One region of the Pseudarthrobacter sp. NIBRBAC000502770 genome, then DNA from elsewhere that is predicted to be linked to it. Evidence: predicted binding sites of a transcription regulator. Region 1 holds the regulator's gene; each other region holds the start of a gene.
The links. Region 1 encodes Rex, which represses fermentation and respiration genes when NADH is low (regulators of the CRP and FNR family bind a similar motif). Its sites were predicted from a motif close to CTTGTGAANNNNTTCACAAG; they were not measured.
Positions count from the first base shown of each region.

Region 1 (2,261 bases):
CCAGCCGGGTGGAGATCACCGTGGCCACTTCGATGGGCGTGGCCGTTACGAGCCAGACGCGGCGGCCCACCCGGAGGTGCTGTTCAGCCAACGCCTTGGCACCTGGCCAGATCCGCGACGCGATCATCTCGTCGTAGACCTCTTCGCCCAGCGCCTTGATGTCGTCAACCGTGATGCCGGCAGCGAGTGTCAGGGCCGAATCGCGGACCGCATGGACGTCGTCGATGTTTTCCCCGCGCGCCACGAACTTGAACTGCTTCCACGCGAACCCGGCAGCCTCAGTGAGCGTAAACGCCCCCCGCTGGTGCATCTTGCGGGCCACATGGAAGAGGCTGGCACCGCGCATCAAGGTATTGTCCACGTCGAAAAACGCCGCCTCACCGGGCTGCGGGGCAGCAACCGGCCGTGTAACGACGGCAACGTATTTCTCCTCGGGCATGGACTTGAGTCTAGTCAATCCACATGGCCGGCGCGGTCGGCGTCAACTGCACGGCGCGAACGGCGATACCGTTAAGCCATGGCTACCCCCCGCGTCGTCCTGGTCACCAAAGCTGAGTGCCACCTCTGCGAAGAGGCGCGCGACGCCGTCGGCCGGGTCACTTCCGCGTTGGGCCTTGAATGGCGCGAAGAGCTGGTGGACAACCAGCCCGAACTGCGCGAGCGCTACGCAGAAGAGATTCCCGTGGTCCTGGTGGACGGGGTGCAGCGCGACTTTTGGAAAATCGACGAAGCCCGGCTGGAACGCGTCCTGCGGCGCGCCATGGCCAAGTAGGGGGATGCGAATGACGTCCTTGGATTCAACCCCCCAGCCTGTGCCGGACGTGCCGGATGTCGCGGGCTCACCGGCCAAGCAGATTCCTCCCGCCGCCGTGGCCCGGTTGACGCTATACCTGCGTGCCCTGAATACGCTGCTGGCCGAGGGGGTTGAGCGTGTTTCGTCGGAATCGCTCGCGGAAGCCTCCGGCGTCAGTTCCTCCACGCTGCGCAAGGACCTGTCCCATGTGGGGTCCTACGGGACCAGGGGAGTGGGCTATGAGGTGCAGTACCTGAGCCGCCACATCGCTGCGGCCCTGGGGCTGACCCATGACTGGAAAGTGGCCATCGTCGGAGCCGGAAACCTGGGCAAAGCACTGGCGCGCTACGGCGGCTTCGAATCGCGGGGCTTCGACGTGGTGGCCATTTTCGACGCGGACCAGATGGTGGTGGGCAACGAGGTGGGATGGCTGCGGGTCAGCGACGTGGCAGACCTCGAGACCGTCCTCCACCGCACCGGGGCCAACATGGTGGTGCTGGCACTTCCCGCCGCGGTGGCCCAGGGCATCTGCGACCGGGTGGTGGCGGCCGGTGTGCACAGCGTGCTCAGCTTCGCTCCCGTCATGCTGCAGGTCCCTGAAGGAGTGAACCTCCGCAAAGTGGACATGGCCACCGAGCTCCAGATCCTGGCCTATCACGCCCAACGGGCGCAGGCGCCGGGACAGCCGGCCTGAGCCCAGGTTTAAAAGCGGTGGCCCGGGATGCTGGACATCCCGGGCCACCGCTGCGTTCTGCCGTAGGCGTTACCGCCCGTAAGGGTTGCCGAAGCCGCCGGAATAGGGGTTGGCGAACGGCTGCTGTTTCCGGAAGTACGGGGCAGCGGCCGGGAGGTAGAGCAGGACAATGGCGGCGATGCCCAGGACCGTCCCGAGCGTTCCGAAGGTGGGGACCCCGAACAGGCCCAAAACGGAGAGCGCTGCAAACACGGTTCCGAGGATGCGTGCCCAGTTTTTGCCCTTGCGGACAAAGAATGCCACCAGCAGGTAGAGCGCGACGCCGATGATCGCGAAGACCACCAGCGTGCCGGCGATGACGCTCTTGATGTCGTCATACGTAACGGCCGCTCCGCTGGCTTTCACCTGCTGCTCAAAAGCCTGACGGAACTGTGGGTCATCGAGCTGGGTGAGGCCGGCGAGCACGGAAACGACAAAGATCACCGCGGACGCGATCAGCAGCCAGAACGAGATGTTCACCAGTTGCGGGATGCCGTTGCTTCCCGCCGGCTGGGGCTGCTCCGAGGGGTATTGGCCGTACGGGGACTGGCCATAGGGCGACTGCCCGTACTGGGGAGCATTCTGGCCATATGGGGAACCGTACTGCGGCGCATTCTGGCCGTACTGCGGTGCTGCCGGGGGCTGCGAGCCGTATTGGGGCTGGTTCTGGCCGTACTGCGGTGCGTTCTGGCCGTACTGGGGCGCGTTTTGGCCGTAGCGCGGCTGCTCGGGTCC
Region 1 is NZ_CP041198.1:3,010,614-3,012,874, reverse strand. Features, by position in the region: gene NIBR502770_RS14510 (HAD family phosphatase) at 1-439, opposite strand, end outside; gene NIBR502770_RS14505 (glutaredoxin family protein) at 518-772, shown strand; gene NIBR502770_RS14500 (redox-sensing transcriptional repressor Rex) at 783-1,487, shown strand; gene NIBR502770_RS14495 (hypothetical protein) at 1,557-2,261, opposite strand, start outside.

Region 2 (2,261 bases), 1.6 Mb from region 1:
ATCCACCAGGACCGAGCGGTTTCCCGAATGCCAGTCGAGCGCGATCAGGCCGTGCTCCCCGATGGCCTGGCGGGAAGCCAGTTCGGTCAGGTACTCGTGGATCCCCAGCCCGGCGTCCTTGGCGGCCTGGTGGTATTCGGGCGGGACGCCGTGCCTGGTGAACCAGCCAAAGATGTCCCCCACCCCAGACTGTCCTGCCTCGTAGCCCCACAGGCCCGGAACGATTCCACCGTCCACGGCGCCGCACATGCCCGGCACTTCCCGCAGTTCGCTGCCGTTCATGACGTGGCAGGTGGAGGTGCCCATGATCGCCACCAGCTGGCCGGGCTCCACGGCCTTCGCGGCCGGGGCGGTGACGTGCGCGTCAACGTTTCCCACGGCCACCGCGATGCCCTCCGGCAGCCCGGTCCAGGCGGCGGCCTCCGCCGTCAGGGTGCCGGCGGCATCACCCAGCCGGCCGATGGTGTGCTCCAGCTTGGAGCTGACAAAATCCTTGAAGTCAGGGTTGAGGGCGGCCAGGAACTCTTCGGACGGATACCGGCCGTCCTGGTAGATGCCCTTATAACCGGCAGTGCAGGCGTTGCGGACATACCGGCCGCAGAGCTGCCAGACGATCCAGTCCGCCGCCTCCACCCAGTGGTCCATGGCGGCGTAGGCCTCCGGATCCTCCTCCAGCAGCTGCAGTCCCTTGGCGAACTCCCATTCGGAGGAGATCAGTCCTCCGTAGCGGGGAAGCCAGTCTTCGCCGCGTTCGGCGGCGAGCCGGTTGATCCGGTCGGCCTGGCCCTGCGCAGCATGGTGGCGCCAGAGCTTTACATAGGCGTGCGGACGGTTCGCGAAGCCGGGCAGTTCGTTCAGGGGTGTGCCGTCGGCCGTGACCGGCACCATGGTGCAGGCGGTGAAGTCGGTGGCAATACCGACGACGGCGGCCGGGTCGATCCCGGCGTCGGCCGCGGCGGCGGGGACGGCGGTACGCAGGACGTCCCGGTAGTCGTTGGGCACCTGAAGTGCCCACTCCCCGGGAAGCCGGGCGCCGTCGTCGCCCGCTGTATCCCGGGGCAGGACGCCGGTGACCACCGCGTGGGCATACTCATGGACGGCGCTGCCCAGTTCCGCGCCGTCGCGGACGCGCACCACCACGGCGCGGCCTGAAAGGGTTCCGTAATCCACGCCGATGACGCAGTGGTCATGGCTGGGCTCGGAGCTGGACGTGGTCAGCGCATCTGGCATGGGGGTTGCCTCCGTCCGGGAGGCATGGGCCTCATTACCGGGTTTGTAGGGGTCAGGGTGGAGCTACGTGCTGCAGCTAGTGTGAACGCTAACAAACCGGAAGTCAATGAGCTGGAAAGTTTTCGGGGATTCCCGCTGGACACTCTTGTTAGCGTTCACAAATCAGTCTATATTGAACCGACACATCAACAATGTGGCCAGGACCAGGGAGCATAGGTGCTGCCTGGTCCACCAACGCTTCGTGGCAGTGCTGCCGCGGAAGGAGAAAATGGTGAGAATCAAGAAACTGATGGGCGCGGTGGCCCTCGTCGTCGCCCTGACGGTGGGCGCCACCGGTTGTGGCTCCCGCGGCGGGGCCAGCGAATCCAGCGGTGCCGCGAAGCCCAGCGATTCACTGGTAGGCATCTCGATGCCGACGCAGACTTCCGAACGGTGGATCGCCGACGGCGCCAACGTGGAAAAGTCCCTGAAGGACCTCGGCTACAAGACAGACCTCCAGTTCGCCAATGACGACATCCCCACCCAGGTCTCGCAGATCGAGAACATGCTGACCAAGGGCGCCAAGGCCCTGATCATTGCCGCCATTGACGGCACCACCCTGACCGACGTCCTGGCCAAGGCCAAGGAGCAGAACGTCAAAGTGATCGCATACGACCGCCTCATCAACGGCACGCCGAACGTCGACTACTACACCACGTTCGACAACTACACCGTGGGCGTCCAGCAGGCCACTTCGCTGTTGACCGGCCTCGGCCTCGTTGATGCCAGCGGCAAGAAGGTCGACGGCAAGGGCCCGTTCAACATTGAGCTCTTCGCCGGCAGCCCCGACGACAACAACGCCAACTTCTTCTGGACCGGCGCCATGGACACCCTCAAGCCGTACATGGACGCCGGCACCCTGAAGGTCCCCAGCGGCCAGACCAAGTTCGAACAGGCCGCCATTCTTCGCTGGCAGGCCCCCGTGGCCCAGAAGCGCATGGAGGACATCATCACCTCCGCCTACAGCTCAGGCACCAAGCTGAACGGCGTAC
Region 2 is NZ_CP041198.1:236,125-238,385, reverse strand. Features, by position in the region: gene araB (ribulokinase) at 1-1,230, opposite strand, end outside; gene chvE (multiple monosaccharide ABC transporter substrate-binding protein) at 1,499-2,261, shown strand, end outside.
Region 2: a site for Rex is predicted at 1,373-1,392, ahead of araB (ribulokinase). Genes of this name have one in related genera too.

Region 3 (2,261 bases), 1.1 Mb from region 1:
TTCGACGTGGCCGTGCACCACGCCGAACTTGTCGTTGATGGCCTTCAGGACCGGGGTGATGGCATTGGTGGTGCAGGATGCCGCGGATACGATCTTGTCCGAGTCCGTGATGTCGCTGTGGTTGATGCCGTGGACGATGTTCTTCAGTTCACCCTTGCCCGGTGCGGTCAGCAGGACGCGGGCCACGCCCTTGCTTTGCAGGTGCTGGGACAGGCCCTCGGCGTCGCGCCAGCGGCCGGTGTTGTCGACTACCAGGGCGTTGCTGATCCCGTAGGCGGTGTAGTCGATCGTGGCGGGGTCGTTCGAGTAGATGACCTGGATCTGGACGCCGTTGGCCGTGATGGTGTTGGCGGCTTCGTCCACGCGGATGGTGCCTTCGAAGGAGCCGTGGACGGAGTCGCGGCGCAGCAGGCTGGCGCGCTTGGAGAGGTCGTTGTCGGAGCCGCGCCGCACCACGATGGCGCGCAGGCGCAGGCCGTGGCCACCGCCTGCCTTTTCGATGAGGAGGCGTGCAAGGAGACGGCCGATCCGGCCAAAGCCGTAGAGGACGACGTCGGTGCTGGTGCGGTCATCGCCGCCCCGCTTGCCCACGATCTCGGCGAGTTCTGCGCGGAGGAATTCCTCAAGGGTGGCGCCGTTGCCCTCTTCCTTGAATTTTTGGTTCAGCCGGGCGATGTCGATCGCGGCGGCACCGAGCTCGAGTCCGGCCAGCGTGTTCAGCAGGGGCGCCGTGTCCTCCAGGAGCAGTTCGTCCTTGCTCATCCGGCGCGCAAAGCGGTGCGCCTTGAGGATGTTCATGGTGGACTTGTTGATCAGGCTCCGGCCGTGGATGCTGGTCACCACGTTGTTTTCGCGGTACAGCCTGCCGATCACGGGGATCATGGCCTCGGCGAGGGCCTCCCGGCCCATCCACGTATCAAGACAAGAATCAGACGTCTGGCTCACAGAAATACCTTCCTCGGTTCAGCCGTGTACGTCTTCGTACACGGATGTAGGCCACCTGATGATGTCCAGGGGCACCGGCACCTGCAGGGATGGCCCCCAGGCACCTGGATCGCGTGCAAAGAAAAACCGCCGGTTGCGGACGCAATTTTCGGCGGTAGAACTCCTGCGTCCGGGATCCATTCTAATTTGGCGCGGTCCAGGGAACACGCCCGCGCTGCGTGAAATCACTCACATGGCGGGACGGCGCCGGAAGGATACCGTGACGGGCGCCTCAGTTGTGGATGGCTGAGTACAGGTTCAGGCTGGCGCAGTAAACCAGCCACGAGAAGTACGGCAGCACCAGGCAGCCGGCGGTGGCGTCCACCGGGCCGAACCTCAGGATCAGGAACGCGAGGGTTGCGGCCAGGGCACAGATGACTGCAAAGGCCGCCCACAGGGCCACGGCTCCTAGCGCTGGGTACAGGGCGAAGAAGGTCACGGGCCAGGCGGCGTTGAGAAGCAACTGGGCTACGTACCAGGAGCGGGTGCCGCCGGCAAGGCGGCCTTTGCGCCAGACCAGCCACGCCGCGGTGGCCACGCCCGCATACAGCAGCATCCACGTGCCTCGGAACATCCACGACGGCGGCATCCACGGCGCTTTCACGGAGCCTGCGTACCAGCCGCCGGAGTTGAGGATGATCGGGACCGAGGAGAGCAGCCAGGCCAGCGCCGAAAGGGCCAGGAATCCGGCGAGCGCCAGGCCTTGTGAACGGATGCCGGGAACGCCCGCTGCGGGTGCGGGACGGGTTTCAGGAATTGCGGGCACGGTTCAGGATCCCTGACGCATCGCGCGTGGTCAAACGCGGTTTATGGATGGGACAGCCGATACGCCGGGTTCTGTTCTCCCCTGCCGTTGCCGGCGAGGGAGCGACGGCCATCCATCTACGAGTACCGTTGCCGGCACCCTCCAGCGGCCTACCCGGACACTCGGGCGGGCAGCCCTCGAACGTGTCCTGTCTGGCCTTGCTCCGGGTGGGGTTTACCTAGCCTTCCCGGTCACCCGGGAAGCTGGTGGTCTCTTACACCACCGTTTCACCCTTACCTGCCCTCCCCGGCCGGGGCCGGAAAAGCAGGCGGTCTGTTTTCTGTGGCACTGGCCTGCGGGTTACCCCGAGTGGGTGTTACCCACCACCCTGCCCTGCGGAGCCCGGACGTTCCTCGAGCCACTTGCGTGGCGCGCGGCCGTCTGGCTGTCCCATCCGGCTCCCAGTCTACCGGCGCCACCGGCCGCTTTTGTCGCCGGTAGGATCGGACGGTGCTGATTCTGCTTCCCCCTT
Region 3 is NZ_CP041198.1:1,928,405-1,930,665, forward strand. Features, by position in the region: gene NIBR502770_RS09270 (glyceraldehyde-3-phosphate dehydrogenase) at 1-945, opposite strand, end outside; gene NIBR502770_RS09275 (TspO/MBR family protein) at 1,217-1,750, opposite strand; RNA gene rnpB (RNase P RNA component class A) at 1,795-2,182, opposite strand; gene NIBR502770_RS09285 (YaaA family protein) at 2,240-2,261, shown strand, end outside.
Region 3: a site for Rex is predicted at 1,161-1,180, ahead of NIBR502770_RS09270 (glyceraldehyde-3-phosphate dehydrogenase). Genes of this name have one in related genera too.